Regions from separate parts of the Kitasatospora herbaricolor genome, predicted to be linked through region 2. Evidence: predicted binding sites of a transcription regulator. Region 2 holds the regulator's gene; the other holds the start of a gene.

Region 1 (15,705 bases), 1.3 Mb from region 2:
GCCGAGATCGCCGCCGTCACCAACAAGGCCGGCCTCAAGGGCTCCCTCGCCGACGCCCTGAACGGCGCGGACGTCTTCATCGGCGTCTCCGGCGGCACCGTGCCGGAGGAGGCCGTCGCCACCATGGCGAAGGGCTGCTTCATCTTCGCGATGGCCAACCCCACCCCGGAGATCCACCCGGAGGTCGCGCACAAGTACGCCGCCGTGGTCGCCACCGGCCGCAGCGACTTCCCGAACCAGATCAACAACGTGCTGGCCTTCCCCGGCATCTTCGCCGGCGCGCTCCAGGTGCGGGCCACCCGGATCACCGAGGGCATGAAGCTGGCCGCCGCCCAGGCGCTGGCCGGCGTGGTCGCCGACGAGCTGACGGCGCAGAAGGTCATCCCGTCGCCGTTCGACGAGCGGGTCGCCCCGGCCGTCACCAAGGCGGTGGCCGAGGCCGCCCGGCGCGAGGGCGTCGCCCGCCGCTAGGCCGCGTCCTGGCAGGTCCGGCCGACGGCCGGCAGCGCCGGTAGCAGCTTTCGAGGGCCCGGGACACGCGGTGGAGGTCACACCGTCGCGTGGTTCCGGGCCTCGGCCGTCCGGCGCTATCGTCCGTGGCATGTTCGCTGCCTACGCCGCACGTATCGATGCCGACGACCCGCTGAGCGGACTGGAGGTCGGCGAACTCCCCGAGCCGCAGGCCCGGCCCGGCTGGAGCGTGGTGACGGTCCGTGCCGCCACCCTCAACCACCACGACCTCTGGTCGCTGCGCGGGGTCGGCCTGCCCGCCGAGCGGCTGCCGATGATCCTCGGCTGCGACGCCGCCGGTGTCGACGAGGACGGCAACGAGGTGGTCATCCACTCCGTGATCGGCCAGAGCGGCCACGGCGTCGGACCGGCCGAACCCCGCTCCATCCTGACCGAGCGCTACCAGGGCACCTTCGCGCAGAAGGTGGCCGTTCCCACCTGGAACCTGCTGCCCAAGCCCGCCGAACTCTCCTTCGCCGAGGCGGCCTGCCTGCCCACCGCCTGGCTGACGGCGTACCGGATGCTCTTCACCAACGCGGGGGTGCGCCCCGGCGACACCGTGCTGGTGCAGGGTGCCGGCGGCGGCGTCTCGACCGCCCTGGTGGTGCTCGGCAAGGCCGCCGGGCTGCGGGTCTGGGTCACCGGCCGGGACGAGGCCAAGCGCGCCCGGGCGGTCGAACTGGGAGCCGACGCGGCGTTCGAGAGCGGGGCCAGGCTGCCCGAGCGGGTGGACGCCGTGATGGAGACGGTCGGCGCCGCCACCTGGTCGCACTCCGTCAAGTCGCTGCGCCCCGGCGGGACGATCGTCATCTCGGGGGCCACCTCGGGGGCCAGCCCCAAGGCCGCCGAGCTCAACCGGATCTTCTTCCTGGAGCTCAAGGTGGTCGGCTCCACCATGGGCAGCAAGGAGGAACTGGCCGGGCTGCTGGCGCTCTGCGCCAACTCCGGCGTCCGGCCCGTGATCGACTCGGTGCTGCCGCTGGCCGACGCCCGGGAGGGCTTCGCCCGGCTCGCCAAGGGCGACGTCTTCGGCAAGATCGTCCTGACGCCGTGAAGCGCCGATGCGCCGACGTTCCCCGGCCCTGACGCCGTGAAGGACGGCGGGCCCGGCACCCCGAGGGGAGTGCCGGGCCCGGTGCCGCGGGCGGTCAGCCCAGCAGCCTCCGCAGCCGCTCGGCGGCGGCCGCCAGCGCGCCGCGGGAGCCCTCCAGCTGGGCCGCCGTCACACCGCTGTCCCGGGCGGCGTCCCTGACCTGGTCGCGGAACCGGTCGAGCAGCCGCTCCAGCTCGCGGGCCGGATCGCCGGCGGGGTCGGTCGCCGTCCAGCCGGGGAGGTCGGCCGGAGCCGTCGCGGACCCGCCGTCGGCGTCCTCCTTGTCGAGGTCGATCCGGGTGACCCGGATCTCCTCGCCCGCCGCCGGGCCGCCCGCCGGGGCGTCGGCGGCCGGATGGCCCCACCTGGCGGCGTCCGCCAGCCCGGCCAGACCCTTCGTCAGCTCCGAGATGCCCTCGGCCAGGCCGGTCGGCCAGTCCCCGCGCGCGGCGTGCTCGCGGACCTGCTGCTCGACCCGGCGCTTGATCCGCAGCGCCTCCTGCTGCGCGGCGGTGCGGGCCGCCCGGGACTGCTCGCGCAGCCGGCGGGCCTCCTCCTCGGCGGCCTTCGCCTTCGCCTTGGCGGCCTTCTCCTGCTCCTTGGCGCGCTTGGCCTGCTCCTTGGCCTGCGCCTTGAACTGGGCGAACTCCTCCTTGGCCCGCTGCCAGCTCTCCTTGTCACCCCACGGGCCGGCCCACGGGTCCCCGCCGGCGGACGGCTCGGCCCGGGGGGCCTGCTTGGCCGCGCCCCACAGCTCCTCGCGCAGGTCCTTGGCGCTGTCCCGGACGTCCTCGCGGATCGCGCCGGCCAGCTGCGCCACCGAGTCCCGGATCTCGACCTCCAGCTCGGCGATCTCGCCCTGGCGGGACGCCAGCTCGGCCCGGCCGGCGTCGGTCAGCCGGTAGACCTTGCGGCCGCCCTCGGTGCTGTGGGTGACCAGGCCCTCCTGCTCCAGCTTCGAGAGCCGGGGGTACACCGTGCCGGCGGAGGGCGCGTACAGGCCCTCGAAGCGCTCCTCCAGCAGGCGGATCACCTCGTAGCCGTGCCGGGGCGACTCGTCCAGCAGCTTGAGCAGGTACAGGCGCAGGCGGCCGTGGCCGAAGACGGGGGTCATCTCAGGCCTCCTTGGTGAGGTCGGGGCCCGCCGGGAGCTCCTTGACGACGACCGGGCCCTCGTCCTCGGTGTCGGGGCGGTGCAGCACCGTGACGGCGCCGGAGACGGTGGTCACCTGCAGGCTGCCCTTGCCGTCGCCGAGCTGGCCGGAGAGCTTCTTCGCCCCCCAGGTGCCGTTGACCTTGAGCTGCTCGAAGGTGCTGGACACGTCGCCGCTGTTGGTGCCGGCCTCGACCTTGGCGTCGGCGAGCGAGGGCAGCCGGACGCCGACCGCGCCGCTGACCGTGTTGACCTTGATGTCGGACGGGGTCTCCACGTCCAGGTCGAGGGTGACGGCGCCGCTGACCGAGTTGGCGGAGAGGCGGTCGGCGGTGCCGGCCACCACGGTGATCCCGCCGGAGACGGTCTTCACCTTGAGCTCGCCGGAGACGGACTGGGCGTCGACGTCACCGGAGACCGAGTTGGCCTCGGTGCGGCCGGAGAGGCCGACCAGGGTGGTGGCGCCGCTGGCGCCGTGCACGGCGACGTGGCCGGCCACACCGGAGACGGTGCTGTCCGCCGAGACGGTGCCGATCTTCACCTCGGAGCCGGCCGGGACGGCCAGCGAGACCACGGCCCGGCGCTTCTTCCGCAGTGAGCTGAAGAGCTCCTTGACGGACTGGACGGACTTCACGGCCTCGCCGAGCTCGCCCCAGTTGAGGTTCTTGTAGGTCACCGTGAGCACCCCGTTCTCCAGGGTGACGTGCAGCGGCTCGCCCTCCAGCTCGGTGACCTCCAGCCGGGCGGGGCCCTCGGCGGCGACGACGTTCACGGCGCCGTCGATGATCCGCACGTGCAGGGTGCCGACCGGCTCGTCGATGGTGATCCTGTCAGGTTCGCTGACCGTCCACTGGCTCATGGTGTGCCGCCTCCCGTTGCGATTCGCGATGTATCGCGTTCCCTTGTTGAACACGATATATCGCGTGCAGGGGAAGTCAAGCACGCCTCGGGGAAGCCGGGGTGGGCTCAGGGACGGGGTCGGGGGAGCGGTCGGGGGCGGCTCAGGGGGAGCTCGGGGCCGGGGCCGGGAACCGATCGGGGAGCCCCCGGGAGGGCCCGTGCCGCGGGCCCGGCGCCCCGCGGCACGCGAGAGGCCCGGGAGGCGATCGCCTCCCGGGCCTCTCGTCCGGCCGTGGCCGGTGCGGTGGCGCCTACTCGTCGTCCTCGTCGTCGAGCCGGGCCAGCCAGGTGGCCAGCCGCTCGACCGGGATCTCGAAGTCGGGGTTGAGGTCCACGAACTCGCGCAGGCGCTCGGCCAGCCACTCGAAGGTGACCTCCTCGTCGCCACGCCGGCTTGCCAGCTCCTCGATGCCACGGTCGGTGAAGTACACGGTGCGCTCCGGTCCGGTGGGATTTTCGACCAGGTCAGGATAGACCGGGCCGGCCTGCCGCCGGCCCGGTCCCGCCGGTCAGCCGTCGTTGCGGTAGTAGGTGATCGAGAGCTTGGTGGCACCGTTGGAGTTGCCCTGGGTCAGCACCTTGGCGACCACGATGCTGCCGCTGGCGCGGTGGCGCAGGCAGAAGATCCGGCCGGGCGGCAGCGCGTCGTAGCGCAGCGCGCCGGTCGGCTGCCGGTCGATGGCGGACGAGCACTGCTCCGGCGTCAGCTGCGCGTCCAGGGTGATGTACGCGTCGGTGCCGTTCCACGAGAAGGAGGAGTAGCCGGTCTCCAGCTCCCAGGACGGGTTGGCGGAGGAGTTCACCACCTTGCCCTCGGCCAGGTCGTAGCCGTAGTTGTAGTCCGGGGTGCCCAGCTCGCGGTCCTGGTAGACGGGGGTGTAGACGGCCGCCCCGCGGGGGGTGCTCGCGGTGGCCGACGGCGACTTGGACGCGCCGGCCCCGGTGCCCTTCGACGGCGAGGGGCTGTCGCCGGCCACCGGGGCGGCGGGGGCGGACTGGGTGGGGGCCGCCTGCGGGGTGCTCGGGTCGGCTGCCGGCGAGTTGGTGGCGCCGCCCGCCACGGTGCCCTTGGCCTTGCCGTCGTCGAGCTTCTTCATCAGCACCACCCCGCCGGCCGTCCCGCCGACCGCCATCACCAGGGCGACGGCGAGCAGGGCCTTCCAGGAGACGCCCTTGCGGCGGGGCTCCGGCACGGCGGGCGCAGCGTCCGTGACGACGGGGCCGGGGGGCGGGGTGTCGAACGAGGGCTGCTGGTGCAGCTGCATGGTGGGCGGCGAGGGCAGCACCGGCCCGGTCGGCGCCTCGTTGGCCGGCTGCGGGACGCCGTACGAGCCTAGCGGCGGCGGCACGAAGCCGGGCTGCGGGGGCTGCGTCTGCTGGTGGTGCTGCGGCGCCGCCGCCGGGGGCGGCCCGAAGCCCGGCGCGCCGGCCGGCGGCGGGGGGAAGGACGGCGCGGTGGCCGGCGGCCCGAAGGAGGGCGCGGTGGCCGGGGGCACCGGCAGCGGGGTCGGCGGCGTCTTCGGCAGGTCCGAGCGGCGGGTGATCTCGGTGTTGATCTGCTTGGGCAGCCAGTCGTCGGCGAACCGCAGCTGGCCGCCGACCGTCGGGTGGTTGCGGGCGATCTCGATGATCTCGGCGGGCCTCGGGCGGTCCTCCGGGTTCTTCGCCAGGCAGCGCAGCAGCAGCTCGCGCAGGTCGGCCGGGACGGCGTCCAGCTCCGGCGGCTCGTGCACCACCCGGTACAGCACCGCCGTCTCCGGGCCCTCGCCGAACGGCGGGATGCCGCCCGCGACGTACGCGGCCAGCGCGCCCAGCGCGAAGATGTCGGTGGCCGGGGTGACGGCCCGGCCCTGGGCCTGCTCGGGCGCCATGAAGGCGGGGGATCCGATCCGGAACCCGGTGCCGGTCAGCGCGGTGGCGTCGGCCGCGCGGGCGATGCCGAAGTCGATCACCCGCGGGCCGTCGCCGGCCACCAGCACGTTGGCGGGCTTGAGGTCGCGGTGCACCACCTCGACGCTGTGGATCGCCTGCAGCGCCTCCGCGATGCCGCCCATCAGCAGCAGGACGGTCCGCACCGGCAGCGCGCCGTGCTCGCGGATCACCTGCTGCAGCGAGGGGCCCGGCACGTACGCGGTGACCAGCCAGGGGGCGTCGGCGTCCACGCCGGAATCGATCACCTGGGCGGTGTACAGCCCGTGGATCCGCTGGGCGTTGGTGACCTCCTGGGCGAAGCGGCGCCGGAACTCCACGTCCTCGGCGAACTCCGGGCGGACCACCTTCAGCGCGACCGGACGGCCGCCCGGCGTGTAGGACAGGTAGACCCGGCCCATTCCGCCCGCGCCCAGCCGGGCGAACAGGCGGTAGCCGCCGACCTCGCGCGGGTCCTCGGGCAGCAGCGGCTGGAAGATCGGTGGGAGCGGCGGGACTGCGGCGTCCCGGGGAGTGTCGGCGGTCATTCGGGTGTCCCCCTGGTACGAGCGTTGAGCTGCGGCCGCCTCCTGGCGTGTGACGGGCACGCGGACGGCGGTGTGACCGCCACAACCTATCGACCCGTCAGGCCGCACCCCAAGCCGTCCGCCATTTGGTTGCACAGCTGCGACTTTGACGAGATGTCGGGGGAACGCCGAAGGCCCGGCATCCGCACGCGAGTGCGGATGCCGGGCCTTCGGGCCGACCGGGGTCAGAGGGTGAAGATCTCCTCCAGCAGCGCCTGCTGCTCGGCGGCGTGGCGCTTGGCCGAGCCGACCGCCGGGGCGGACGAGGCGGTGCGTGCCACCCGGCGCAGGCGGGCGCCGCCCGCGCTGCGGCCGACGACGACCTGCAGGTGGTCGACCAGGTTCATCGCGATGAACGGCCAGGCACCCTGGTTGGCCGGCTCCTCCTGCGCCCAGATGAACTGGACGTCGTCGCCGTACCGGCCCAGCTCCTCCTGGAGCTCGGCCACCGGCAGCGGGTAGAGCCGCTCGACCCGGACGATCGCGGTGTCGGTGACCCCGCGCTCGGCGCGGGCCGCCGCCACGTCGTAGTAGAACTTGCCCGCCGTGATGACCACCTTGCGGACGTTCGCCGGGTCGACGGTGGTGTCACCGATGACCGGGCGGAACGAGCCGGAGGTGAACTCCTCGGTGGCACTCGCCGCGGCCTTCAGACGCAGCATCGACTTCGGGGTGAAGACGATCAGCGGCTTGTGGTGCGGGTTGTGCGCCTGCCAGCGCAGCAGGTGGAAGTAGTTCGACGGCAGGGTCGGCATCGCGACCGTCATGTTGTTCTGCGCGCACAGCTGCAGGAAGCGCTCCGGGCGGGCGGACGAGTGGTCCGGTCCCTGGCCCTCGTAGCCGTGCGGCAGCAGCAGGGTGACGCCGGAGTGCTGGCCCCACTTCTGCTCGGCGGAGGCGATGTACTCGTCGACGACGGTCTGCGCGCCGTTGACGAAGTCACCGAACTGCGCCTCCCACATGACCAGCGCGTTCGGCCGGGTCAGCGAGTAGCCGTACTCGAAGCCCATCGCCGCGTACTCCGACAGCAGGCTGTCGTAGACGGTGTAGCGAGCCTGGTCCTCGGTCAGGTACAGCAGCGGGGTGTAGTCCTCGCCGGTGACCCGGTCGATCAGCACCGCGTGGCGCTGGCCGAAGGTGCCGCGGCGGCTGTCCTGGCCGGCCAGGCGGACGGGGTGGCCCTCCATCAGCAGCGAGCCGATGGCGAGCGTCTCGCCCATGGCCCAGTCGATGGTGTTGTCCTCGACCGAGGCCGCGCGGCGCTGCAGCTGGGGCAGCAGGCGCGGGTGGACGGTCAGCCAGTCCGGCAGGTTGACCTGCGAGGCGGCGATCCGCTTGACCATCTCCTGGGAGATGCCGGTCTGGATGTTGACCGGGAAGTCGGCCTGCGGCTTGCCGCCGGCCGCCGAGACCGGCGTCTGCGCGGCGTCGCGGACCTCGGAGAAGACCTTCTCCAGCTGGCCCTGGAAGTCCTGGAGCGCCTGCTCCGCCTCTTCCATGGTGATGTCGCCGCGGCCGATCAGGCCCTCGGTGTAGAGCTTGCGCACCGAGCGCTTCTTGTCGATCAGGTCGTACATCAGCGGCTGGGTGAACGACGGGTTGTCGGCCTCGTTGTGACCGCGGCGGCGGTAGCAGATGAGGTCGATCACGACGTCCTTGTGGAACTCCTGGCGGAACTCGAAGGCGAGGCGCGCGACGCGGACCACGGCCTCCGGGTCGTCGCCGTTCACGTGGAAGATCGGGGCCTCGATCATCCGGGCCACGTCGGTGCAGTACATCGAGGAGCGCGAGGAAGCCGGGGCGGCGGTGAAGCCGACCTGGTTGTTCACCACGACGTGCACGGTGCCGCCGGTGCGGTAGCCGCGCAGCTGCGACATGTTCAGGGTCTCCGCGACTACGCCCTGGCCCGCGAAGGCCGCGTCGCCGTGGATCTGGATCGGCAGCACCGGGAAGGAGGTGCCGGCCAGGTCCAGGACGTCCTGCTTGGCGCGGGCGATGCCCTCGACGACCGGGTCGACCGTCTCCAGGTGGGAGGGGTTCGCGGCCAGCGAGACCTTGATGGTCTCCCCGTCCAGGCCGGTGAAGGTGCCCTCGGAGCCCAGGTGGTACTTGACGTCGCCGGAGCCGTGCATCGACTTCGGGTCGAGGTTGCCCTCGAACTCGCCGAAGATCTTGCCGTACGGCTTGCCGACGATGTTGGCGAGCACGTTGAGGCGGCCGCGGTGGGCCATGCCGATCACGGCCTCGTCGAGGCGGTGCTCGGCGGCGGCGTCGATGGTGGCGTCCAGCAGCGGGATCAGCGACTCGCCGCCCTCCAGCGAGAAGCGCTTCTGGCCGACGTACTTCGTCTGCAGGAAGGTCTCGAAGGCCTCGGCCGAGTTGAGCCGGCGCAGGATGCGCAGCTGCTCCTCGCGCTCCGGCTTGGTGTACGGCTTCTCCAGGCGCTGCTGCAGCCACTTGCGCTGCTTCGGGTCCTGGATGTGCATGTACTCGATGCCGACGGTGCGGCAGTACGAGGCGCGCAGCAGGCCGAGGATGTCGCGGAGCTTCATCATCTTCTGGCCGCCGAAGCCGCCGACGGCGAACTCGCGCTCCAGGTCCCACAGGGTCAGCCCGTGCTCCACGACGTCCAGGTCGGGGTGCTTGCGCTGCTTGTACTCCAGCGGGTCGGTGTCGGCCATCAGGTGGCCGCGGACCCGGTAGGAGTGGATCAGCTCCATGACGCGCGCGGTCTTGTTGACCTCGTCGTCGTGGGTGGCGGCGACGTCGGTCGCCCAGCGGACCGGCTCGTACGGGATCCGCAGCGACTCGAAGATCTCGTCGTAGAAGCCGTGCTCGCCCAGCAGGAGCTGGTGGATGGTGCGCAGGAACTCGCCGGACGCCGCGCCCTGGATGACCCGGTGGTCGTAGGTCGAGGTGAGCGTCATGATCTTGGAGATGCCCAGCTTGGCCAGGGTGTCCGGGGACGAGCCCTGGAACTCGGCCGGGTACTCCATCGCGCCGACGCCGACGATGGTGCCCTGGTTCTGCATCAGGCGCGGCACGGAGTGCACGGTGCCGATGCCGCCGGGGTTCGTCAGCGAGACGGTGACGCCGGTGAAGTCGTCCATCGTGAGCTTGTTGGCGCGGGCCCGGCGGACGATGTCCTCGTAGGCCTGCCAGAAGCCGAAGAAGTCGAGGGTCTCGGCCTTCTTGATGGCCGCGACCACGAGCTGGCGGTCGCCGTTGGGCTTCACCAGGTCGATCGCCAGGCCCAGGTTCACGTGGTCCGGCTTCACCAGGAACGGCTTGCCGTCCTTGACCTGGTAGCTGTGGTTCATGCCCGGGCTGGCCTTGACGGCCTGCACCAGGGCGTAACCGATCAGGTGCGTGAAGGAGACCTTGCCGCCGCGGGCGCGCTGCAGGTGGTTGTTGATGACGATGCGGTTGTCGATCAGCAACTTGGCGGGCACGGCGCGCACGGAGGTCGCGGTCGGCACCTCCAGCGAGGCGTCCATGTTGGTGGCGACGGCCTTCGCCGGGCCGCGCAGCGGGATCAGCTCGGGGCCCGTGGTGGCGGCCGGGGCCGCGGCCGGGGCGGCGGCCTTGGGAGCCGGCGGAGCGGCCGGTGCTGCGGCCAGCGGCGCGGGAGCCTGCTGCACGGGCGCCGGAGCGGCCGGTGCTGCGGGCGCGGGCGCCGCCGGAACGGCAGCAGGGGCAGGGGCGGCAACGGGAGTCGGCGTGGGGCCGACCTGGGTCGCGGCCTGGGTCACTGGAGTCACCTCGGTACCGGGCTTGTAGTCGGCGAAAAAGTCCCACCAGGCTCGGTCGACCGAGTTGGGATCCTGGAGGTACTGCTGGTAGATCTCGTCGACGAGCCACTCATTGGGGCCGAAGCCCGAGGGCTCCGTCGTAGTGCGTGGGGCCGAGCTGTTGGGGGTTTCAGGGGACTGTGGCGACACGGCGGCAACCGCCCTCTTCCGCTTCCTTTTGGGATGGTTGGACAGCGGGGATTAAGGCTACGCCCCTGACCAGTGATCGCGTAGTCCCAACAGCCCAGGCGTCACCCAGATCACAGTCATGACCTGCAATTTGGCCGAAAAAGTGCGTTAGAAGTTCCGTGGTCAGGGGAAGCGATCGGTTCCGATCAGTGGTCTTACCCCAGTAAAACCGGACAAAACCGGGAGTGCGGCTGTCCGCATGGCGGACAGCCGCACGAGCCCGGAGGCTCTGTCCCGATTGTGTGACAGTTGCCCCGCTTGCTCCCGGCGGGGCGGGGCCGGCGCGGGGCGGACCAGGAGCGGTCTAGCGCTGCCCGGGCAGCCGGACCTCGATCCGGCAGCCGCGGGCCGCCTCCGCCACCTCGATCTGCCCGCCGTGCAGGTCCACCGCCCAGCGGGCGATCGCCAGGCCCAGGCCCGTGCCGCCGTCGCTGCCCGGCCCCTGCGCGGTGGCGGCGCCGCTGCGGCTGAACCGCTCGAAGACCCGGCTGCGGTCCTGCAGCGGGATGCCAGGCCCCTCGTCCTCGACCTCCAGGAGCAGGCCGCCCGGGTCCGCCGACGGGCGTGCCCGGACGGTCACGGTGCCGCCGGGCGGGGAGTGCTTGCATGCGTTGTCGACCAGGTTGGCGACCACCTGGTGGAGCCGCTCCGGGTCCGCCACGCCGGTCAGCCCGGACGGCCGCACCTCCAGCGCCAGCCGGACGTCGCCGCGGCGGGAGAAGGCCCCGCCGGCCGTCGCGCCGTCCACCGTGACCCCGCGCAGCACGCCGTCCAGGAAGGTCCGCACCTCGAACGGGCGGGCGTCCAGCGGCACCACGCCGCCGTCCAGCTTGGAGAGGTCCAGCAGGTGGGTGACCAGCCGGCCCAGGCGTTCGGTCTGTTCCAGGGCCGCGCCCAGGGTGGCCGGGTTCGGCTGCACCACGCCGTCGACCACGTTCTCCAGCACGGCGCGCAGCGCGGCGATCGGCGTGCGCAGCTCGTGCGAGACGTTGGCGACCAGCTCGCGGCGGTGCCGGTCGGCGGCCTCCAGGTCTGCTGCCATCTGGTTGAAGGTCGCGGCCAGCTCGCCGATCTCGTCGCGGGAGGACACCTCGACCCGGCGGCTGTAGTCGCCGCCGGCCATCTCGCGGGCGGCGAGCGTCATGTCGCGCAGCGGGGCGGTCAGCCCGTGCGCGAGGAACTGCATGAAGAGCAGGGAGGCGATCATCGAGAAGATCATGATGATCCGGATCTGGGTCTCGGACCGGATCGCGACCACGACCATGCCGCTGGCCAGGAAGACCGAGACGATCACGAGCAGGGCGAGCTTGCCCTTGATCGAGCGCACCGGGTCCAGCGGGCGGATGTCGGCCCAGACGCGGCGCGCCGCCCGGGCGGCCAGAGTCGGCGGCCGGGTGGTGTCGGTGTCCCCGTTGCGTTGCTGTGGAAAGGTCATGAGTCCCCTGACTGATCCCCGCGAGCCCCCCGTGTGCGTGCACGGCGTGGGCCCCCCGGAGGCCCAGCCGCTGGTTGTTCGTCCGGCCGTCAGGCGGCCGGTGCCTCCAGCGCGTACCCCACGCCGTGGACGGTGCGGATCCAGCTCGCGCCGATCTTGCGGCGCAGGGCCTTCACGTGGCTGTCGACGGTGCGGGTGCCGGAGGCGTCCGTCCAGTCCCAGACCTCGGCGAGCAGCTGTTCGCGGGTGAGCACCGCGCGCGGCTGGGCCGCCAGGCAGGCGAGCAGGTCGAACTCGGTCGGCGTGAGGTGGACGTCGCCCGAGGCCAGCCGGACCCGCCGCTGGACGTGGTCGATCTCCAGCTCGCCGAAGCGCAGGCTGCCGAGCGTCGGCGTCCTGGCCGCCTGCTGGGCGCGCTCCACGCGGCGCAGCAGCACGTTGACCCGGGCCGCCAGCTCGCGCATCGAGAAGGGCTTGGTCATGTAGTCGTCCGCGCCGACCCCGAGGCCGACCAGCAGGTCGGTCTCGTCGTCGCGGGCGGTCAGCATCAGCACCGGGACCGGGCGCTGTGCCTGGATCCGGCGGCACACCTCCAGGCCGTCGAAGCCGGGCAGCATGATGTCGAGCACGACGAGGTCCGGCTGCCAGGTGTGGAAGCCGTCGACGGCGCCCGGGCCGTCGTGGGCCACGGCGACCTTGAAGCCCTCCGCGCCCAGCCGGGCCGCGATCGACTCGGCGATCGTCGGCTCGTCCTCAACCACCAGCACTCTGCGCTGGCTGCTCACCGCGTTGCTGGTGTTGTTGTCCTGCTGAATTTCTGTCACGGTCACGCCACCGCCCCCAGGGCTGCGGGCCGGCCGTCGGTGGGACGGCGGGCTCCGCTCGTAGTCTTGTTCCGTCGTGGACTGTGCCGGGTCCGCCGTCCCCGCAGGTGCGGAGGGGTTCGCAGGTGTGGACCGCTCACCCCTTCCGCACACCGCAGCGTACGGACAGCGGGCGTATCCCGGCAGATGGACCAGGCATTTCCGGCCCGCGGAGCGGGATCCGGCCTGGTCCGGAGTTGGCACGGGCCGATACCTTACCCGCCCAGAATTTCCCCCGTAACGGTGCGTATGCACCCAAGGTGATGACAGACTCCCCTTCAGGAGTCGCTACTCGTGCGTAAACAGAGGGTTGGTCCGGACCATCTCGGGCAGGTGCCCCACCGTACGCGTTCGATCTTCACGTCCTGTTCCCAGCGAACACTCAGATCCTCGACGTAACGTGAGCACGACAAGTGTGGCAGGGATGCCGGCCGGCCCGGAAGGGAGGTGCAGTGCCAGGCGTACGACGGGAGTCCGTCACTCCCGGACCGCCCTACGGCGGACTGCGGCTCGGGCTGCGCGCGGGCCCGGCCGGCTGGGTGCTCCGGCGGGTCCCCACGCCCCGGCGCACCCCCTTCACGCTGGCCTTCCTCGCCACCCTGGGCGCCACCACGGTCTTTTCCCGGCAGGCCGATCCGGAGCTGGTCCGCCACCTCCAGGAGCTGTCAAGCACGGACGGCCACAACCTGCTGCGGCACCCGCTGCAGTCCCTGCTGCTCAGCGGGTTCTGGGTGGCCGGGCCGGTCTGGATGCCCTACCTGTGGGCCTTCGCCTTCACCGTGGCCCCGCTGGAGCGCCGGGTCGGACCGGCCAGGGCCGCCGGGGTCTTCGCCGCCGGACACGTGCTGGCGACCCTGCTGTCGCAGGGCGTGGTGGCGACCGCCGTCCGGGCCGGGCGGCTCGGCCCCGACGCGCTGGACACGCTCGACATAGGCGTCAGCTACGGCGTACTGGCCAGCCTGGGGGCGCTCGCCGCGCTGCTCCCGCGGCCCGGGCGGCTGCTGGTGCTGGCCGGGGCCGGGCTGCTGGTCGCCGACCAGGTCGCCACCGACCAGGACCTCGTCACCGGAGTGGGCCACCCGGCCGCGCTGCTCCTCGGCGTGCTGCTCGGGTGCCGGCTGCGGCGCCGGACCCGGCCGCCCCGCCGGGCCCGCGGCCGGCACCCGGCCGGGGAGCGGTCGCGTACGGAGGCCTCGCGCGGCCGGGCCGTGCTCGACCGGGCGTAGGCCCGTCGCCCGCCGCTCGGCTCCGTGCCTCCCGCTCGGCCTCCCTCCCGCTCGCCCTCCCGCCCGCTCGCCCTCCCGCTCGCCCTCCCCGTCCGCCCTCCCTCGCGCCGGCGCCACCGGTCCGGCCGGCCCTTCCGCGGGGCCGCCCTCGCGTCCCCGCGCCCGGCCCGGTTGCCCCGGCGGGCCGTTTGACGCGCCCCCGACCGGGACGTTCTCCCCTTTCGCTGCTGGCGAACAAGGGGCTGGGAACAACGGGCGCCCGCCAAACCTTAGTCAGGTCAGCTCAACTTCACTGACTGGGGAGAGATCATGGCATCGACGTCCACACCGCTCACCCTGCCCGTCCTGCCGCTCGACGACGACGTCGTGCTGCCGGGCATGGTCGTCCCGCTGGACCTGTCGGACACCGAGGTGCGCGCCGCCGTCGAGGCCGCCAGGTCGGCGGCCGTCGGCACCCAGAAGCCCCAGGTCCTGCTGGTTCCGCGGGTGGACGGCTCGTACGCGGCGGCCGGCACCCTCGCCACCGTCGAGCAGGTCGGCCGGCTCGCCGACGGCGACCCGGCGGCGCTGGTCCGGGCCGTCCGCCGGGTCCGGATCGGCGTCGGCACCACCGGCCCCGGCGCCGCGCTCTGGGTGGAGACCACCCCGTTCCGCGAGTCCGCCGTGCAGACCCCGCTGACCGGCCGGGCCGCGGAGCTGGTCAAGGAGTACAAGGCGGTCTCCACCCAGTGGCTGCGCAAGCGCGGCGCCTGGCAGATCGTCGACCGGGTGGCCCAGATCGAGGGTGTCGGCGAGCTGGCCGACAACATCGGCTACGCGCCCTTCGCCACCGCCGAGCAGAAGCTCAAGGTGCTGCTGGAGGCCGACCAGGTGGCCCGCCTGGAGTACGCGCTCACCCTGCTGCGCGAGCACCTCGCGGAGGAGGAGGTCAACGACACCATCCGCAAGGACGTCGAGGAGGGCGTCGCCAAGCAGCAGAAGGAGTTCCTGCTCCGGCGCCAGCTGGAGGCCGTCCGCAAGGAGCTGGCCGAGCTGAACGGCGACCCGGCCGACGAGGAGGGCGACTACCGCGCCCGGGTCGAGGCCGCCGACCTGCCGGAGAAGGTGCGCGAGGCGGCCCTCAAGGAGGTCGACAAGCTGGAGCGCGCCTCCGACCAGTCGCCCGAGGGCAGCTGGATCCGCACCTGGCTGGACACCGTGCTGGAGCTGCCCTGGAACGAGCGCTCCGAGGACGCGTACGACATCGCCGGGGCCCGCGCCGTCCTCGACGCCGACCACGCCGGGCTCGCCGACGTGAAGGACCGCATCGTCGAGTACCTGGCCGTCCGCAAGCGCCGGGCCGACCAGGGGCTCGGCCTGATCGGCGGCCGCCGAGGGGGCGCCGTGCTGGCGCTCACCGGCCCGCCCGGGGTCGGCAAGACCTCCCTGGGCGAGTCGGTGGCCCGCGCGATGGGCCGCTCCTTCGTCCGGGTCGCGCTCGGCGGCGTCCGGGACGAGGCGGAGATCCGCGGCCACCGCCGCACCTACGTCGGCGCGCTGCCCGGCCGGATCGTCCGGGCGATCAAGGAGGCCGGCTCGATGAACCCGGTCGTGCTGCTCGACGAGATCGACAAGGTCGGCTCCGACTACCGGGGCGACCCGGCCGCCGCGCTGCTCGAAGTGCTCGACCCGGCGCAGAACCACACCTTCCGCGACCACTACCTGGAGGTCGAGCTCGACCTCTCCGACGTGGTCTTCCTGGCCACCGCCAACGTGGTCGAGGCCATCCCCGAGGCCCTGCTCGACCGGATGGAGCTGGTGCGCCTGGACGGCTACACCGAGGACGAGAAGGTCGTCATCGCCCGGGACCACCTGCTCCCGCGCCAGCTGGAGAAGGCCGGCCTCACCGGCGAGGAGGCCTCGCTGACCGAGGAGGCCCTGCGGCTGCTCGCCGGGGAGTACACCCGGGAGGCCGGCGTGCGGAACCTGGAGCGCGCGATCGCCCGGGTGCTGCGCAAGGTGGCCGCGCAGAGCGAGCTCGGCGAGCGCGAGCTGCCGGTGGCGATCGGCG
Region 2 (15,705 bases):
CGCGCCGCCATGCCGATCAGCCCCAGGCCGAGGCCCACGGCGAGCCCGCCGGTGGCGGCCAGCGACAACCCGCTGGTGCCCGCGCCGGTCTCGGCCAGTCCCGTGCCGAGGGAGGCCTGCGAGGTCGGGGACGGTGCGGGCGCGGCCGCGGTCACCGCGGCGGCCGGCGGGGCGGACGGCTCCGGGCCGCTCTCCTCCGCGGCCGGGGCGACGGCGCGCAGGGCGGGCCCGGGGGCGGCGGTGTAGCTGCGGACCGTGGTGGGCGCCGGCGCGGCGCCCGAGGTGACGGTGAACAGCGCGGCGCCGGCGAGGGCCTGGCCCTCGACGGAGGCCCGGCCGGGTGCCCGGTCCAGCGGATCGGCGAGCAGTACCTGGAAGGTGTAGGCCTGGAACTCCCCGGGCGCCAGCGTCCGGGTCCGGGCGCACAGGTAGACCGTGGGTTCGGCCGGCCGCTGGGCGCAGTCGGCCGGCGCGCCGGCTATCCGGACCCCGGACGGGAAGCTCAGCAGCAGGCCGGCCGGGTCGCCGTCCGCCGGGCGGCCGCCGTGGAGCGCCGCGGGCGCGTCCCCGTCGTTGCGCAGGGCGAAGGTGGCCGGCACGGTCGCGCCCTGGACGCCCGCGACATCGCCGGCGACGGCGGACAGGGCGTACGGCCGGCCGGTCTCCAGGTAGGTGGAGGCGCTCTCGCTGCCGAAGCCGCCGGCCTGGCCGGCGGTCAGGGTCAGCGGCGCCCCGGTGCCCGGCCGGCCGGCGCCCTGGGCGGCGGTGAGCCCGCGCTCCGTGGGGCCGCCGGCGAGGTCCGCGCCGTACTCGAACCGCCCGTCACGCGGGTCGTCGCCGGCCGCCAGGGCCACGGGTACGGAGAGGCGCAGCACCTCGCCGGGGCGGACCACGGCGTCGTCGAAGCGGCAGAGCACCAGGCCGGCGGCGCGGTCCGGGTAGCGGCAGTTGCCGAAGTCCCCGAAGGCGGCGGCCGGGGCGTACCCCTCGGGTATCCGGAACCACAGCAGCACGCCGTGGGCCTCGCGGTCGCCCTGGTTGGTGAGGCCGGTGGCGAGGGTGACGGTGGCGCCCGGCTTCGTCCGGGTCAGGACCGGCAGCTGGGCGACGGAGAGCTGGGGGCCCTCGCCGACGCGCACCTCGGTGACGTCCCGTCCGGAGGCGCGGTTCACGGTGGCGTTGGTGGCGGTGACGGTGAAGAGGACCGTTCCGGTGGCACCGGCCGGCGCGCCCTGGGCGGCCCGTACGCCGAGCGTCAGGTGTCCGCCGCCGCCCGCGAAGTCCCCGGGTGCGCAGATCGCCTGCAGGTGCTCGGCGTCGGTGAAGGTGCAGGGTGCGGGCAGGCGCAGCTCGGCGAGCCGGGCCAGCTGCCGGCCGTCGACGGCGACCTTGACGCCGGCCAGAGCACTGCTGCCGTCGTCGGCCGCGAAGGAGACCAGCAGGTCGGAGAAGCCGCCGGCGCCGTCCGCGGCCGGGGCGACCAGGGTGCGCGCGCTCGCGGTCACCGTGAACGAGGTCCGGGAGCTGTCCGCGTGGGCGGGCAGCGCGCCCGCCGCGGCCGCCAGGGCCGCGACCGAGAACGCCGTCGCGGCGCCGCCTGCCCAAGGTCTCCGGCGTACCGGCGAGTCCCCCATGAAAAGCCCACTCCCCCACAGAACATGACGCGCAGCACTCCGGATCAAACCACTACCGCCCCGGCGACGCCACTTCGTTCCACCGCCGCCCGACTCGTACACGTAGCACCCTTCCCAGGGCGCGCGACGGCGCCGGGACGGCCGCCGGAACATCGCCTGTACGGGTGGTGGCCGGGCAGCGCCGCACCGGCGGCCGGCCGGCGCCGGCGGGCCGCCCGCGGGTGTCCTCCGGCGGCGGCGGAAATCCGCCCGGAGGGGGGGAAGGCGTAGTCCGGTTCGAACTCCTGCGCCGAATGACCGTTCGGCCGGTCGGGCCGGCGTACGGAAATGCGCGGAACGGGGCGAATTTCCCCCGGAGTGGCACCGGCCTCCGCTGCAAGTTCCTGCACTTGCGGAAACCTGCAATCAGGCGCCACTTGTTCACCGGCCGACACACTGTGATGGTGGAGACACGCCAAGTCGTCCGGGCCGTCGCAGCCCGATGAAGGCGACTTGCTCTTCGCATGGGTGCGCCCGGTACGTCCGTGCCGGCGCACACGGGGGGAAGAGCACCGGGGGGAAGCCATGTGTGGTGATGGCCTCCCGTCTCCGGGGCCGGTGAGGCGTTGCTGCTCCGCCTCATCGGAAGCGCCGTGAGCTTGGCGTTCACCGGCGGGCCCCTGGGGCCGGGCGTGCCAGCGCACGGCCGGCCCGGGGGGCCGCCGGCAAGCGGAGTCCTTGATCGCGGACATGCACCTCCCCTGCGATCATGATCGGACGTTGAGGGACATCCGGCAGGGAGTTGTTCGAGTGACCGCGGATCCGACGGCCGGCCAGGGCACGGGTGTGCCGGACGAGCCGGCCCGGCAGCTGTACCTGGCGATCCTGGCCGAGGGCGGGCGGATACCGGTCAGCGCGGTGGCACCCTCCGCCGAGCCCGCCCTGCGGCAGCTCCTCGACACCGGCCTGCTGATGCCGAACGCGGTGGACGCCTCCTACACGGCGGTCAGCCCGCGCGCCGTGACCGACCGGCTCGGCGCCGAACTCCGCTCCGAGGCAACCCGGTTGCTGGTCCGAGCGGAGGGCCTGCCGACCGCGCTGGACGGCCTGACCAAGGCCTACGACGCCGTTCCCCGGCTGCCCGACCAGCGCGGTGACACCACCCTGGTCCAAGGCCGCGAGGCCATCCGGCACCGGATCGCGGAGCTGCTCTCGGACTGCCAGGAGGGGCTGCTCACGGCGCAGCCCGGCACCCGCGAGGCCACCACGATGGCGCTGGCCCTGCGTCAGGACGTCCCGCTGCTGTTGAGCGGCCGGAGCCTGCGCACGCTGTACCAGCCGACGGCCGTCCTGGACGGCAGCGCGGCCGACTACGCGCTGGAGGTGTCCCGGCTCGGGGCCCGGCTCAGGGTCCTGGACGAGCCCTTCCAGCGGATGATCATCGTCGACCGGTCGATCGCCGTGGTGCCCGCCGCCGACGACCACAGCCGGGCGGCGTTCATCTCCGACCCCGCCGCCGTCGCCTTCCTGGTCGCCGTCTTCGAGCGCGACTGGGCCCGGGCCGACTCGGTCGAGTGGGAACCGGCGGCGGCCAAGGGAGCGGCCCGGCTGGCCGCCGACCGGGTCGGCCGGCTGCTCGCCACCGGGCTCACCCAGCGCGCGGTGGCCACCCGGCTCGGCCTCAGCGAGCGCACCGTGGCCGCCCACATCGCGCGGCTGCGCGAGCGGCACGGTGCCCAGACGCTGTTCCAGCTGGGCTGGCTGATGCGGGGCGGCCGGGGTGAGTGAACGCACCGCCACCCCCCGGCCCGGCGGCCGGCCCTCGGCGCCGGCACGGGCCACGTACCGCCCGGATCGGTTCCGCCGGCGGCTCGCCCGGGAGGGGGCGGTCCGCCGGGCGGGGTCCGCGGCGACGCTGCCGGGCGGTCCTGCCGGTACGGGTGGGGCACGTGGGGGGCGATGTCCGGTGGCGCGGCGGTCGCCGGCAGGGCTGCGGTGTCCGGCGGCGGTCGGCGTGCCGCCGGCCGTCGGCCCGACGGCGGTCGGCGTCCGGGGCGTGGCCGGCGTCCTGACGGTGCGCCGCGCGCGGGACGGTCAGCGGGCCGCGCGGAGGCGCCGGGGAGTGCCCGGCACCGGGAGCGGGTGCGGGCGGTCTGCCGACGTCCGGTTCGGGCGGCTGCCGTCCCGGGGGGTGACCCGGTGGGTGATCAGCAGTCGGGAGGGCCTGGCGAGCGTGCGGTTGCCGGCCGCCGCCCGGGGTAGCGGGAGCGGTACGGCGCCGAGTGGCTCTTCCGGCCGGGCCGGCAGGTGCGGGGAGCCGGGGTGTGTCCCGGTGGACGGAACGTGGTGCCGGGGGTCAGCCGGTCGCGGCGCCGGTGGCCCAGAAGTCGAACGGTCCGACGGCCGGCGGCTGCTGGCGCGGGATGGTGAAGTGCTCGCCGGGGGCGGTCCAGAAGCCCTCGCGCAGCGAGAGCGCCATGCCGGCCCAGTCGAGCGCGGTCTCCACGGTGTGCCGCAGGGCCTCCTGCGACCAGGTGTCGTCGAAGACGAGCGGCAGCACGGGGGCGACCTGCTCGATGGTGGCGATCAGCGGGTTGTGGGTGATCGCCTCGTCGACCAGCAGGACGACGGGCTTGCGCAGCGCGGACGCCCAGCCGAGCTCCAGGCTGACCCCGGCGCTGAGCGGCGCCCCGACGTACGCGAACACCAGGTCGGCGGTCTGCAGCGCGCGGAAGTCGGAGGGGACCCGCGGCTCGGGCGCCCGGCCGGCCACCGTCCAGGCGTCGCTGTGGTGGGCGCTGTACACGGCGGCACCGCTGCGCAGCAGCGTGGACCGGAGCGTGGTCAGCCTGGTCCGGCTCGCCAGGGTCACCACGCTGTCGGCAGGCCCGGTCAGTCGCATCAACGGCGCGGCGAGGAACACTCGGGCTCGCCGGCCCTCGGGGGCATGACCGGCGTGATCGCGCTGGTAGGGCTCACTCATGTCGACTCCGGGGGAATGGCCGGCCGGAGCGGGGGCTCGGGTCGGCCTGCGGGCTTTCGGGCTGGCGGTGACCGACGCTCACGGCATTCGGATGCCAGTGTTGAGTTTTGGTTGACGGATCAATATGTGGCGATATGCCTGGTATGGTCTGCGGAAACCATGAGCTGATCGTCCAACAAGCACCGCAAAGGCGTCCACTGTCACGCGGTGTCATCTGGCTGCCTGGCAGAGAGATGACAGCCCCCCGCCCTACTGCTCCCGCCGACCATCTGCCAGAGTTAGCTTCGCTTCGAAAGATTGAGGATCAGGAATCCGGCAGAATCGATTGCCGTTCCTGGACAACGGCGGGCACAGTCGATCGAATGTGAACCGCAGTAGTCATGTAGGCCTGATCTTGAAGGAAGTGGTCTTGTGCGCAAGGCGCGTCGTCTCGTCACCGTGGCCCTCCTCGCCGGAGCAGCCCTTTTCGTCGGCTCCGGTCCGGCGAGCGCCGACCTGATCTGGAACAGGTCCGTCCCGGCCAACCCCGTCGAGACGGTCACGGTGGCGCCCCAGCCGGCACCGCAGCCGGCGGGCGACGGAGACCTGATCTGGACCGTCGCCACCCCCCGCCCCGCAACGCAGTCGCTCACCGGCGACCTCATCTGGACCTGATCCAGGGCCGCTCCGTCAGTCGAGGTCGCCGTCACCTTCGGGCAGCCGGTGGAAGCTCTCCGAGAGCTTCCACCCCAGCTGGAAGAGGGTCTCGGCGTCGTACTCCTCGCGGAGTTCGGCGATGTGCCGTGCGAGCGTGCGCTCGCTGAGGCCCAGGTTGCGGGCGATGACCCGGTGGCCGACCCCCTGCAGCATCATCCGCACGATGTTGCGGCGCAGCCGGGTCACGACCTCCGGCGGCACGTCGCCGTTGCCGAGGAAGGGTATGGCCCGCTCCCAGCAGCCCTCGAAGAGGCTCAGCAGGTAGCCGATCACGGCCTCGTCCCGGATGAAGGCGGCCCGCTCCGTGTCGCCGCTGCCGGGGATGACCGCCACCGTCCGGTCGATGATCATCAGCCGGGTGAACGGCTCGTCCAGGGTGCGGACCTGGCCGCCCTCGGCCGTCATCGCCGTGACGTAGTGCCTGGTGGGCGCCGAGTAGCGGGTGCTCGGCTGGTAGATGGTCCGCCGGGACACCCCGCGCCGCAGGATGCCCACGTCGAGCGCTATCGCCGCCTCCGTGGGGAACGACCTGGCCCCGCCGCCGGGCTGGGCGCTGAGTATCTCCTTGGTGCTGCCCTCGAAGAGCGCGGACAGCCGCTGGTTGATCTCGGTCTTGCCCACCAGGTGCTCGACCGGGCCGCCCTCCCGGGGGTCGGCGCCCACCTCGCTGTAGGCCTGGCTGAGCTGCTGGAAGTCGCTGGGCAGGGCCATCGACCGGCTGAGCAGCTCCAGCGCCTTGCGCTGCCAGGCGGCGGAGAGGCCGGCCGTCAGCTGCCGCGGGTCGACCGCCACCAGGACCCCGGGATCGTCCATGTCGGGGACCAGCAGGCCGATCTCCACCAGCTCGCGCAGCTGACTGGTGCCGTCACAACCCGACTCGGCGGGGACCAGCCGGCCTCCCGACCGGACCGCCGAGAGGTAGAGCGTCCGGGCGCCCGCGGACAGAACACCAAGTCCGCCCTCGGTCACTCCTGGCTCATCGGTGCCGCCCATTTATGGCTCCTTGACCCCCGCCAGGCCGATAGTTGGAAGATCGGCCGTACTCACCCACCCTGATACCAGTGAATACCGTATAGGAGTTGACGCTTGGCACTACCGTCCACGATCCGGCTTTTCGGCGCGGAGAGCAAGAAAGATGTTGTGCGCAGAACAAGTTCGGGAACGGCCGAAGGCCGCCGACGGTCGGTGGAATAGACCGTCGGCGACCTGCCCATGACAATGCCGGCTTTACCGCTTGGGCCGCCAGACCACGAGTGCGCTGGACTGCGTGACCTGCTGGTACGGAACCAGATCCCGGCGGTAGGAGGCGTGCACCGCGGCCTCGCGCTGCTGGAGCGCGCTCGCGGCGCCTTCCAGGGAATCGGCCAGCTCGGTGATCCGCGACTGCAGCGCGGCGACCTGGTTCTCCAGCTCGATGATGCGCTTGATCCCGGCCAGGTTGATGCCCTCGTCCTGGGACAGCCGCTGCACCTCGCGCAGCTGCTGGATGTCCCGGGCGGAGTAGCGCCGGCCGCGCCCGGCCGTCCGGTCGGGGCAGACCAGGCCGAGCCGGTCGTACTGGCGCAGGGTCTGGGGATGCAGGCCGGAGAGCTCGGCGGCGACCGAGATCACGTAGACCGGGGTGTCCTCGGTCAGCACGTACGCCGGGTTGCCTGCCGGGCTGCGGGTGGGCCGGCCGGGACGGGGGCCTCCGGGGAGGCCGTCGCCGAGGCCGACGCCGATCGAGTCACGGTTCATGTGCTGGTCACGCTCCCTCCGCCGCCCGGAAGAGGGCGGCCCGCGGGTCGTCCGAGGCGGTGGCCTCGCGGTACTGCTCCAGAGCCGTCAGCGCGTCGCCGGTGACGTGCTGCGGTACCACGACGTCCACGGTGACCAGCAGGTCCCCGCGGGTGCCGTCCTTGCGGGTGGCGCCCTTGCCCCGGGCCCGCAGGGTGAGGCCGTTGGCACTCCCCGCGGGCAGTCTGAGTTTCACCGCCGGGCCCTTCAGCGTCGGCACCTCGATGGTGCCGCCCAACGCCGCTTCGGGGAAGGACACCGGCACACTGACCGTCAGGTTGTCGCCCTTGCGCCCGAAGACCGGGTGCGGGTCGACGTGGACCAGGACGAACAGGTCGCCGGGCTGGCCGCCGCGTTCGCCCTGGGCGCCCTTGCCCTTGAGCCGGATCTTCTGGCTGTCCTGGACGCCGGCCGGGATCCGCACCTGCATGGTGCGGGCCGAGCTGGCCCGGCCGCTGCCGTGGCAGTCCTGGCACGGGTCGTCGACGATCATGCCGCGGCCGCGGCAGTCCCGGCAGGGCTCGGAGAGCGCGAAGGCGCCCTGGCCCCGGCTGACGGTGCCGGCGCCGACGCAGGTCGGGCAGACCCGCGGCGTGGTGCCGGCCCTCGCCCCGGTGCCGCTGCAGGAGCGGCAGGGCGCCTGGCTGGTCATCCGCAGCGGCACGGTCGCGCCGTCCACCGCCTCCTCGAAGCTGAGGGTCACCTCGGTCTCGACGTCGGCGCCGCGGCGCGGCTGGGCCTGGCGCCCGCCCCGCCCGAACAGACCGCCGAAGACGTCGCCGATCCCGCCGCCCCCGCCGCCGGCACCGCCCTGGGTGCCGCTGAAGAGGTCGCCGAAGTCGAAGCTGTAGTTGCCGCCACCGGGACCACCGGCCCGGTAGCCGCCGTTGGCGAAGAGGGTGCGCGCCTCGTCGTACTCCTTGCGGCGCTTGTCGTCCGAGAGGACGTCGTAGGCCTCGGAGATGTCCTTGAAGCGGTCCTCCGCCTTGGCGTCACCCTTGTTGGCGTCGGGGTGGAACTCCCGCGCCAGCTTCCGGTACGTCTTCTTGATCTCGGTGGCGGTGGCGTCCTTGGGCACGCCGAGGACCTTGTAGTAGTCCTTTTCCACGTAGTCCTTGCCGCTCATGGCTGCCGCCACCTCCCAGAGTCAATAGATCCTTGGTACCCCCGGGCGGTGCCGGCGGCGCTGTCCGCCCCGCCGGTACCACCCGCGGACACGGCACTGCGGAGCCGTTCGCCGTACTGGACGACGTACGACTCCGCAGCGCACAGGGTGTCAGCTTTCCGCGCCACCGTCAGCCTTGTCGGCCTCGGCGTCCGCCGCCTTCTCGGCGTCGTCCGGCCCGGACGTGGTCTGGGTGCCCGGCTGGGGCTCCGCGACCGCGACCATCGCCGGGCGGATGATCCGCTCGCCGATCCGGTAGCCCGGCTGGAGGATCTGCACGCAGGTGTCCTCGGTGACGTCCGAGGAGTAGCTGTGCATCAGCGCCTCGTGCATCGTCGGGTCGAAGGGCTCGCCCTCCTTGCCGAACTGCTGCAGGCCCAGCTTGGCGACGACCGTCTCCAGGCTGTCGGAGACGGACTTGAAGCCGCCCGTCACCTCGCCGTGCTCGCGGGCCCGGCCGATGTCGTCCAGCACCGGGATCAGGCTCTCCAGGATGTTGGAGACCGCGATCTCGCGCACCGTCAGACGGTCCCGCTCGACCCGCTTGCGGTAGTTCTGGTACTCGGCCTGCAGGCGCTGGAGGTCACCAGTGCGCTCGGCCAGCTCACGCTTGGCAGCGGCGAGCTCCTCCGAGGTACCGCCGGAGACCGCCTCTTCGGCGGCCTTCAGGACAGCCTCCTCGGCGGCGGAGTCGTCGCCGGGCTCAGCGCCCTGCGGCTTCTCCGTCATGCCGCACCACCCTTGGGCTTCTCGTCGTCGACGATCTCGGCGTCGACCACGTCGTCCTCGGGGGCGCCGGCCGACGCGCCCTCACCGGCGGCCGCACCGGCGGCGTCGGCGTTGGCGTAGAGCGCCGTGCCGAGCTTCTGGGCGGTGGTGGAGACCTTCTCGGTGGCCTCGCGGATGGCCGCGATGTCCTCACCCTTGAGGGCTTCCTTGAGCTCGGTGATCGCGGCCTCGACCTCGGTCTTGACGTCGGCCGGGAGCTTGTCGGTGTTGTCCGCGATGAACTTCTCGGTCGAGTAGACGAGCTGCTCGGCCTGGTTGCGGGTCTCGACCGACTCGCGACGCTTGTGGTCCTCCTCGGCGTACTGCTCGGCCTCGCGCATCATGCGCTCGATGTCGTCCTTCGGCAGCGCGGAGCCACCGGTGACGGTCATCCGCTGCTCCTTGCCGGTGCCGAGGTCCTTCGCGCCGACGTGCATGATGCCGTTGGCGTCGATGTCGAAGGTGACCTCGATCTGCGGCAGGCCGCGCGGGGCCGGGGGCAGGCCGGTCAGCTCGAACATGCCGAGCTTCTTGTTGTACGAGGCGATCTCGCGCTCGCCCTGGTAGACCTGGATCTGCACGGACGGCTGGTTGTCCTCGGCCGTGGTGAAGATCTCCGAGCGCTTGGTCGGGATCGTGGTGTTGCGCTCGATCAGCTTGGTCATGATGCCGCCCTTGGTCTCGATACCCAGGGACAGCGGGGTGACGTCGAGCAGCAGGACGTCCTTGACCTCGCCCTTCAGGACACCGGCCTGCAGGGCGGCGCCGATGGCGACGACCTCGTCCGGGTTCACGCCCTTGTTGGCGTCCTGGCCGCCGGTCATCTCCTTGACCAGCTCGGCGACGGCCGGCATACGGGTCGAGCCACCGACCAGGACCACGTGGTCGATCTCGGACAGCGAGATGTTCGCGTCCTTGATGACGTTGTGGAACGGGGTCTTGCAGCGCTCCAGCAGGTCGGCGGTGAGCTGCTGGAACTGGGCTCGGGTGAGCTTCTCGTCCAGGTGCAGCGGGCCCTCGGCGGAGGCCGTGATGTAGGGCAGGTTGATCGAGGTCTCGGAGGACGAGGACAGCTCGATCTTGGCCTTCTCGGCGGCCTCGCGCAGACGCTGCAGGGCCATCTTGTCCTTGGACAGGTCGACGCCGTGGCCGGCCTGGAAGACCTTCACCAGGTGGTCGACGACCTTCTGGTCCCAGTCGTCACCACCGAGGTGGTTGTCACCGTTGGTGGCCTTCACCTCGACGACCCCGTCGCCGATCTCCAGCAGGGAGACGTCGAAGGTGCCGCCGCCGAGGTCGAAGACCAGGATGGTCTGGTCGTCCTTGTCGAGGCCGTAGGCCAGGGCGGCCGCGGTCGGCTCGTTGACGATGCGCAGGACGTTGAGGCCCGCGATCTCACCGGCCTCCTTGGTCGCCTGGCGCTCGGAGTCCGAGAAGTACGCCGGAACGGTGATGACGGCGTCGGTGACCGTCTCGCCCAGGTAGGCCTCGGCGTCCCGCTTGAGCTTCTGCAGGATGAAGGCGGAGATCTGCTGGGGGTTGAAGTCCTTGCCGTCCAGGTTGACCTTCCACCCGGTGCCCATGTGGCGCTTCACCGAGCGGATGGTCCGGTCCACGTTCGTGACCGCCTGGCGCTTGGCGACCTCGCCGACCAGCACCTCGCCGTTCTTGGCGAAGGCGACGACGGACGGCGTGGTCCGAGCGCCCTCGGCGTTCGTGATGACGGTGGGCTCGCCGCCCTCCAGAACGCTGACGACCGAGTTCGTCGTACCGAGGTCGATGCCGACCGCGCGTGCCATCGTAAATACCTCCACGGAAGAGTTGAGCTTTACGGGCTCAAGCATGCCTGACGAGATCGGGAGCGTCAACAGGCTTGAGCCGTCGCCACTCAACTTTACTGCGCGCTTATCTGTACGGCATCCCGCGCCACGCCGTTCCACCTGGCCCGACCAGCACACGTTCCCGCCCCGCCGACGGCCACCGACTCCGACCACCACCCCACGAAGCACCCGCCGGCGGCACCCCGCCGCCCGCACGAGCACCCGCACCGGACCCCACCGACCGAAGCCCGAACCCCCTCGCGCACGCCCCGCGGCACCGGCCGAAGAAAGCCCCCCATCCGTTCGCGCACCCCCCGCAGCACCGGCCGGCGGAAGGCCACCCCGGCGAGGGAGCCTCAACCAAACAGGTGAGTAAGCCCTTAGTGACTGCCGCCATACCTTGCGCATCTTCTGAACGGGCGTTAACGAGCGATAGTCTCCGCCGAGGTCCACCTGCAAGTTACCGATGAGTACAATCGGTCGGACCCCTTCTACACACAGCTCGACCCCAGCCGCAGGAGACGGAGAGCCGATGCAGCTAGCAGCGATCGTCATCTCGCTGGTCACCACTGTGATCGGCACCGCGCTCGCCGCCCGTGCGGCCGCGTACATCTACAAGGTGGTGAAGACCGGCTCGCCGGACGCCACCCGCACCGGGAACCCGGTGCGGAGGGCGAAGACGGTGGCCGTCGAGTTCCTCGGCCACACCCGGATGAACCAGTGGGGCGTCGTCGGCGTCGCCCACTGGTTCGTCGCGGTCGGCTTCTTCACCCTGATCACCACCCTGGTCACGGCCTTCGGGCAGCTCTTCGACGCCGAGTGGACGATCCCCGTGATCGGCCACTGGCTGCCGTTCGAGATCTTCACCGAGCTGGTCGGCACCCTGACCACGCTGGGCATCGCGACCCTGATCGTGATCCGGCTGCTCAGCCTGCCCGGCCGGGCCGGCCGCAAGTCCCGCTTCGCCGGCTCGATCGCCTGGCAGGCGTTCTACGTCGAGTACACGATCCTCGGCATCGGCATCTGCATCATGGTGCTCCGCGGGCTGGAGGGCGCCCTGGCGGGCGTCGAGTCCTACGAGGCCGCGTACCTGGTCTCGTACCCGCTGGTGCTGGCCTTCAAGGGCCTCTCGCACAGCACGCTGGAGAACCTGATCTACCTGTTCGCGATGCTGAAGATCTGCATCTCCTTCGCCTGGGCGACGACCATCGGCGTCAACCCGTCGATGGGTGTGGCCTGGCACCGCTTCCTCGCCTTCTTCAACATCTTCTTCAAGCGCGAGGAGAGCGGCTCCGTCGCCCTCGGCGCGCTGCGGCCGATGACCAGCGGCGGCGCCCCGATCGACTTCGAGGACCCGGCCGACGACGCCGTCTTCGGCGTCTCCCAGGTCGAGCACTTCTCCTGGAAGGGCATCCTCGACTTCTCCACCTGCACCGAGTGCGGCCGCTGCCAGTCGCAGTGCCCCGCCTGGAACACCGGCAAGCCGCTCTCCCCCAAGCTGCTGATCATGAGCCTGCGCGAGCACGCCTTCGCCAAGGCGCCGTACCTGCTGGCCGGCGGCGGCAAGGACGCCGAGGGCAACGAGATCGCCACCGCCGAGCAGCTCAAGGACGTCCCGGCGGCCGCGCTGGCCGAGGCCGAGCGCCCGCTGATCGGCACCGCCGAGGAGAACGGCGTCATCGACCCGGACGTGCTCTGGTCCTGCACCAGCTGCGGCGCCTGCGTCGAGCAGTGCCCGGTGGACATCGAGCACATCGACCACATCGTCGACATGCGCCGCTACCAGGTGATGATCGAGAGCTCCTTCCCGACCGAGGCCGGGACGATGCTCAAGAACCTGGAGAACAAGGGCAACCCGTGGGGCATGGCCACCAAGGCGCGCCTGGACTGGGTCAAGGAGCTCAAGAAGGAGACCGGCATCGAGGTGCCGGTGATCGGTGAGGACATCGACCCGGCCGAGGTCGAGTACCTCTACTGGGTCGGCTGCGCCGGCGCCCTGGAGGACCGCGCGAAGAAGACCACCAAGGCCTTCGCCGAGCTGCTGCACACCGCGGGCGTCAAGTTCGCGATCCTCGGCAAGGAGGAGACCTGCTCGGGTGACTCCCCGCGCCGCCTGGGCAACGAGTTCCTCTTCCAGATGCTCGGCGCGCAGAACGTCGAGACGCTGAACGCCGCGCTGGAGGACGCCCCGGCCAAGCGGATCGTGGCGACCTGCCCGCACTGCTTCAACACCATCGCCAACGAGTACCCGCAGCTGGGCGGCCACTTCGAGGTCATCCACCACACCCAGCTGCTGCAGCACCTGATCGACGAGGGCAAGCTGCTGCCGGTCAACCCGGTCGAGGGTCTGATCACCTACCACGACCCCTGCTACCTGGGCCGGCACAACAAGGTCTACAGCCCGCCGCGCGAGATCATGGACAAGGTCCCCGGCCTGCGCCAGCAGGAGATGCACCGCCACAAGGAGCGCGGCTTCTGCTGCGGCGCCGGCGGCGCGCGGATGTGGATGGAGGAGCGGATCGGCAAGCGCATCAACAACGAGCGGATGGACGAGGCGCTGTCGCTCAACCCCGACATCGTCTCCACCGCCTGCCCGTTCTGCCTGGTGATGCTCTCCGACTCGGCCAACGGCAAGAAGAACGAGGGCGCGGCCAAGGAGCACCTGAAGGTGGTCGACGTGGCCCAGCTGCTGCTGGAGTCCGTCAAGGCGGCGCCGACCGCCGAGGCGGCCCCGGAGACCGTGGACGCCTGACCCGTACCGGCCGGCCCGCCACCCGTGCGGGCCGGCCGGGCGGGCGCCGCCCGAGCGGCGCCGTTCGACAGTTCTGCTACAAGTTCTGCTACAACCGGGCCCGGTCCGCGCTTCCTCGGCGTCGGCCGGGCCCGGTCGTCCCGGGGCCGCGCCCGGGCCCTCGTCCGGCTGGACGTCCCGCCAATCGGGCGGGCGCCTGACCGGGCCGCCGCGGGAAGGAAATACAGTAGGCGCCTGACCCGCGCCGTGCGGGTCTGTCCCGCACCCGGACGGACCGGGCGGGGACCACCACCAGCGGAGGCTGCAGCCGCACCGGCGGCGGCGCCACACCGGAGCACAAGGGGAACAGCGCAGACCATGACCGAGGCGATCATGCTGGTCGGCGGCAAGGGCACGCGACTGCGCCCGTTGACGACCCACACCCCCAAGCCCATGCTCCCCGTGGCGGGCGTCCCGTTCATCGCACACCAGCTGGCCCGCGCCGCGGCCGCCGGCGTCACCCGGGTCGTGCTCGCCACGTCCTACCTGGCCGAGGTGTTCGAGGACCACTTCCAGGACGGCACCCCGTACGGGATCGAGCTGGTCTACCTGACCGAGCGCGAGCCGCTGGGCACCGGCGGAGCGATCCGCAACGCCGCGTCCGGCCTCACCTGCGGCCCCGACGAGCCGGTCCTGGTCTTCAACGGCGACATCCTGTCCGGCGTCGACATCGCCGGCCTGCGCGACGGCCACGTGGCCGCCGGCGCGGACGTCACCCTGCACCTCACCCGGGTCGAGGACCCGCGGGCCTTCGGCCTCGTCCCGACCGACGAGGACGGCCGGGTGCTGGAGTTCCTGGAGAAGCCGGAGACGCCCGAGCAGATCGTCACCGACCAGATCAACGCGGGCTGCTACGTCTTCACCCGTTCGGTGATCGACCGGATCCCGGCCGGCCGCGAGGTCTCCGTGGAGCGCGAGACCTTCCCCGAGCTGCTCGCCACCGGCGCGCTGCTGCGCGGCGTGGTGGACACCTCGTACTGGCTCGACCTCGGCACCCCCGCCGCGTTCGTCCGCGGCTCCGCCGACCTGGTCCTCGGCAAGGTCGACTCCCCCGCCGTCCCCGGCCCGACCGGCGACGCCCTGCTGCTGCCCGGCGCCAGCGTGCACCCCGGCGCCGTGCTCAGCTCCGGCACCGTGGTGTCCGAGGGCGCGGTGGTCGAGGCCGGCGCGATCGTCGAGGGCAGCGTGGTGCTGCCCGGCGCGACCATCGCCGCGGACACCTTCGTCAAGGACTCCATCGTCGGCGCCTACGCCGTCATCGGTGCCCGCACCTCGCTGGACGGCGCCGTGATCGGCGACGGCGCGACCGTCGAGGCCGACAACGAACTGCCGAACGGCATCCGGATCGCCTGCGGCACCCTGCTGCCGGTCGGCGCCGTGCGGACCACCGCGGGCCCGGGCGGCTGCCCGGCCGGCGCCTCCGCGGCGGCCGCCGTCCACGCACCGCGGGTCGGCGCCCAGCACTAGGCCCCGTTCCGGGAGTGCTTCGCGGGCCCGGCACAGGGCCCGCGAAGCACTCCCGCCCGGCCGTTCCGGCCGAGGCGACGGCCGCGGGGGCGCGGGGCGACCGCGGACGGCCCGTCACAGAGTCGCTGCAATCCCGTCCCGGAGCCTTGATCGACCGCCGCGGGGGCCGAAGGACCGGTACCTTCGGAACGTGGCTGGCAATCGATACGACAGCGGTCAGGGCGCCGATCCCCGCAGATGGACGGCTCCCCCCGGGGGGAATCCGCAGCAGCAGTACGGGCAGGCGGACGGACCCGAGTACTTCACCGCGCCGCAGGGCCGGGGCCCCGCGGCCGGCCCCGGCGGCTACGACCCGTACGGCGCCGACCAGCCCGGCCACACCCGGGCCTTCCCGGTCGGCGACGGCGACCCGTACGCCGGTGGCCCCGGCGGCCCCCCGCAGGGGTATCCGCAGCAGTACCCGCCGGAGTACGGGCAGGACGGCTACGGTCAGCAGGGGTACCAGCAGGAGGGGTACGACCAGCAGGGCTACGGCCCCGAGTACGGGCAGGACAACGTCGCGGTCTACCGCGCCGGCGGCCAGTCGGCGCCGCGGGTGGCCGGGCCGCGCCCGCGCTGGCGCGAGC

The links. The regulator HspR, encoded in region 2, represses chaperone genes until heat shock. The targets are predictions, from matches to a motif close to TTGAGNNNNNNNNNCTCAA.
Region 1: the regulator HspR is predicted to act here: its motif matches at 13,924-13,942, upstream of lon (endopeptidase La).

The regions. Positions count from the first base shown of each region.
Region 1 covers NZ_JAUSVA010000002.1:5,789,618-5,805,322, forward strand. The annotation lists gene J2S46_RS25665 (NAD(P)-dependent malic enzyme) at 1-471, shown strand, start outside; gene J2S46_RS25670 (zinc-binding dehydrogenase) at 602-1,564, shown strand; gene J2S46_RS25675 (PadR family transcriptional regulator) at 1,659-2,717, opposite strand; gene J2S46_RS25680 (DUF4097 family beta strand repeat-containing protein) at 2,719-3,615, opposite strand; gene J2S46_RS25685 (DUF6104 family protein) at 3,908-4,087, opposite strand; gene J2S46_RS25690 (serine/threonine-protein kinase) at 4,166-6,112, opposite strand; gene J2S46_RS25695 (multifunctional oxoglutarate decarboxylase/oxoglutarate dehydrogenase thiamine pyrophosphate-binding subunit/dihydrolipoyllysine-residue succinyltransferase subunit) at 6,337-10,092, opposite strand; gene J2S46_RS25700 (sensor histidine kinase) at 10,436-11,566, opposite strand; gene J2S46_RS25705 (response regulator transcription factor) at 11,656-12,390, opposite strand; gene J2S46_RS25710 (rhomboid-like protein) at 12,882-13,655, shown strand; gene lon (endopeptidase La) at 13,965-15,705, shown strand, end outside.
Region 2 covers NZ_JAUSVA010000002.1:4,484,873-4,500,577, forward strand. The annotation lists gene J2S46_RS20060 (hypothetical protein) at 1-1,634, opposite strand, end outside; gene J2S46_RS20065 (LuxR C-terminal-related transcriptional regulator) at 2,424-3,401, shown strand; gene J2S46_RS20070 (TIR domain-containing protein) at 3,970-4,596, opposite strand; gene J2S46_RS20075 (hypothetical protein) at 5,008-5,250, shown strand; gene J2S46_RS20080 (hypothetical protein) at 5,266-6,285, opposite strand; gene J2S46_RS20085 (heat shock protein transcriptional repressor HspR) at 6,520-7,029, opposite strand; gene dnaJ (molecular chaperone DnaJ) at 7,037-8,194, opposite strand; gene grpE (nucleotide exchange factor GrpE) at 8,345-8,962, opposite strand; gene dnaK (molecular chaperone DnaK) at 8,959-10,800, opposite strand; gene J2S46_RS20105 ((Fe-S)-binding protein) at 11,354-13,573, shown strand; partial or broken gene manB (mannose-1-phosphate guanylyltransferase) at 13,931-14,995, shown strand; gene J2S46_RS20115 (Yip1 family protein) at 15,270-15,705, shown strand, end outside.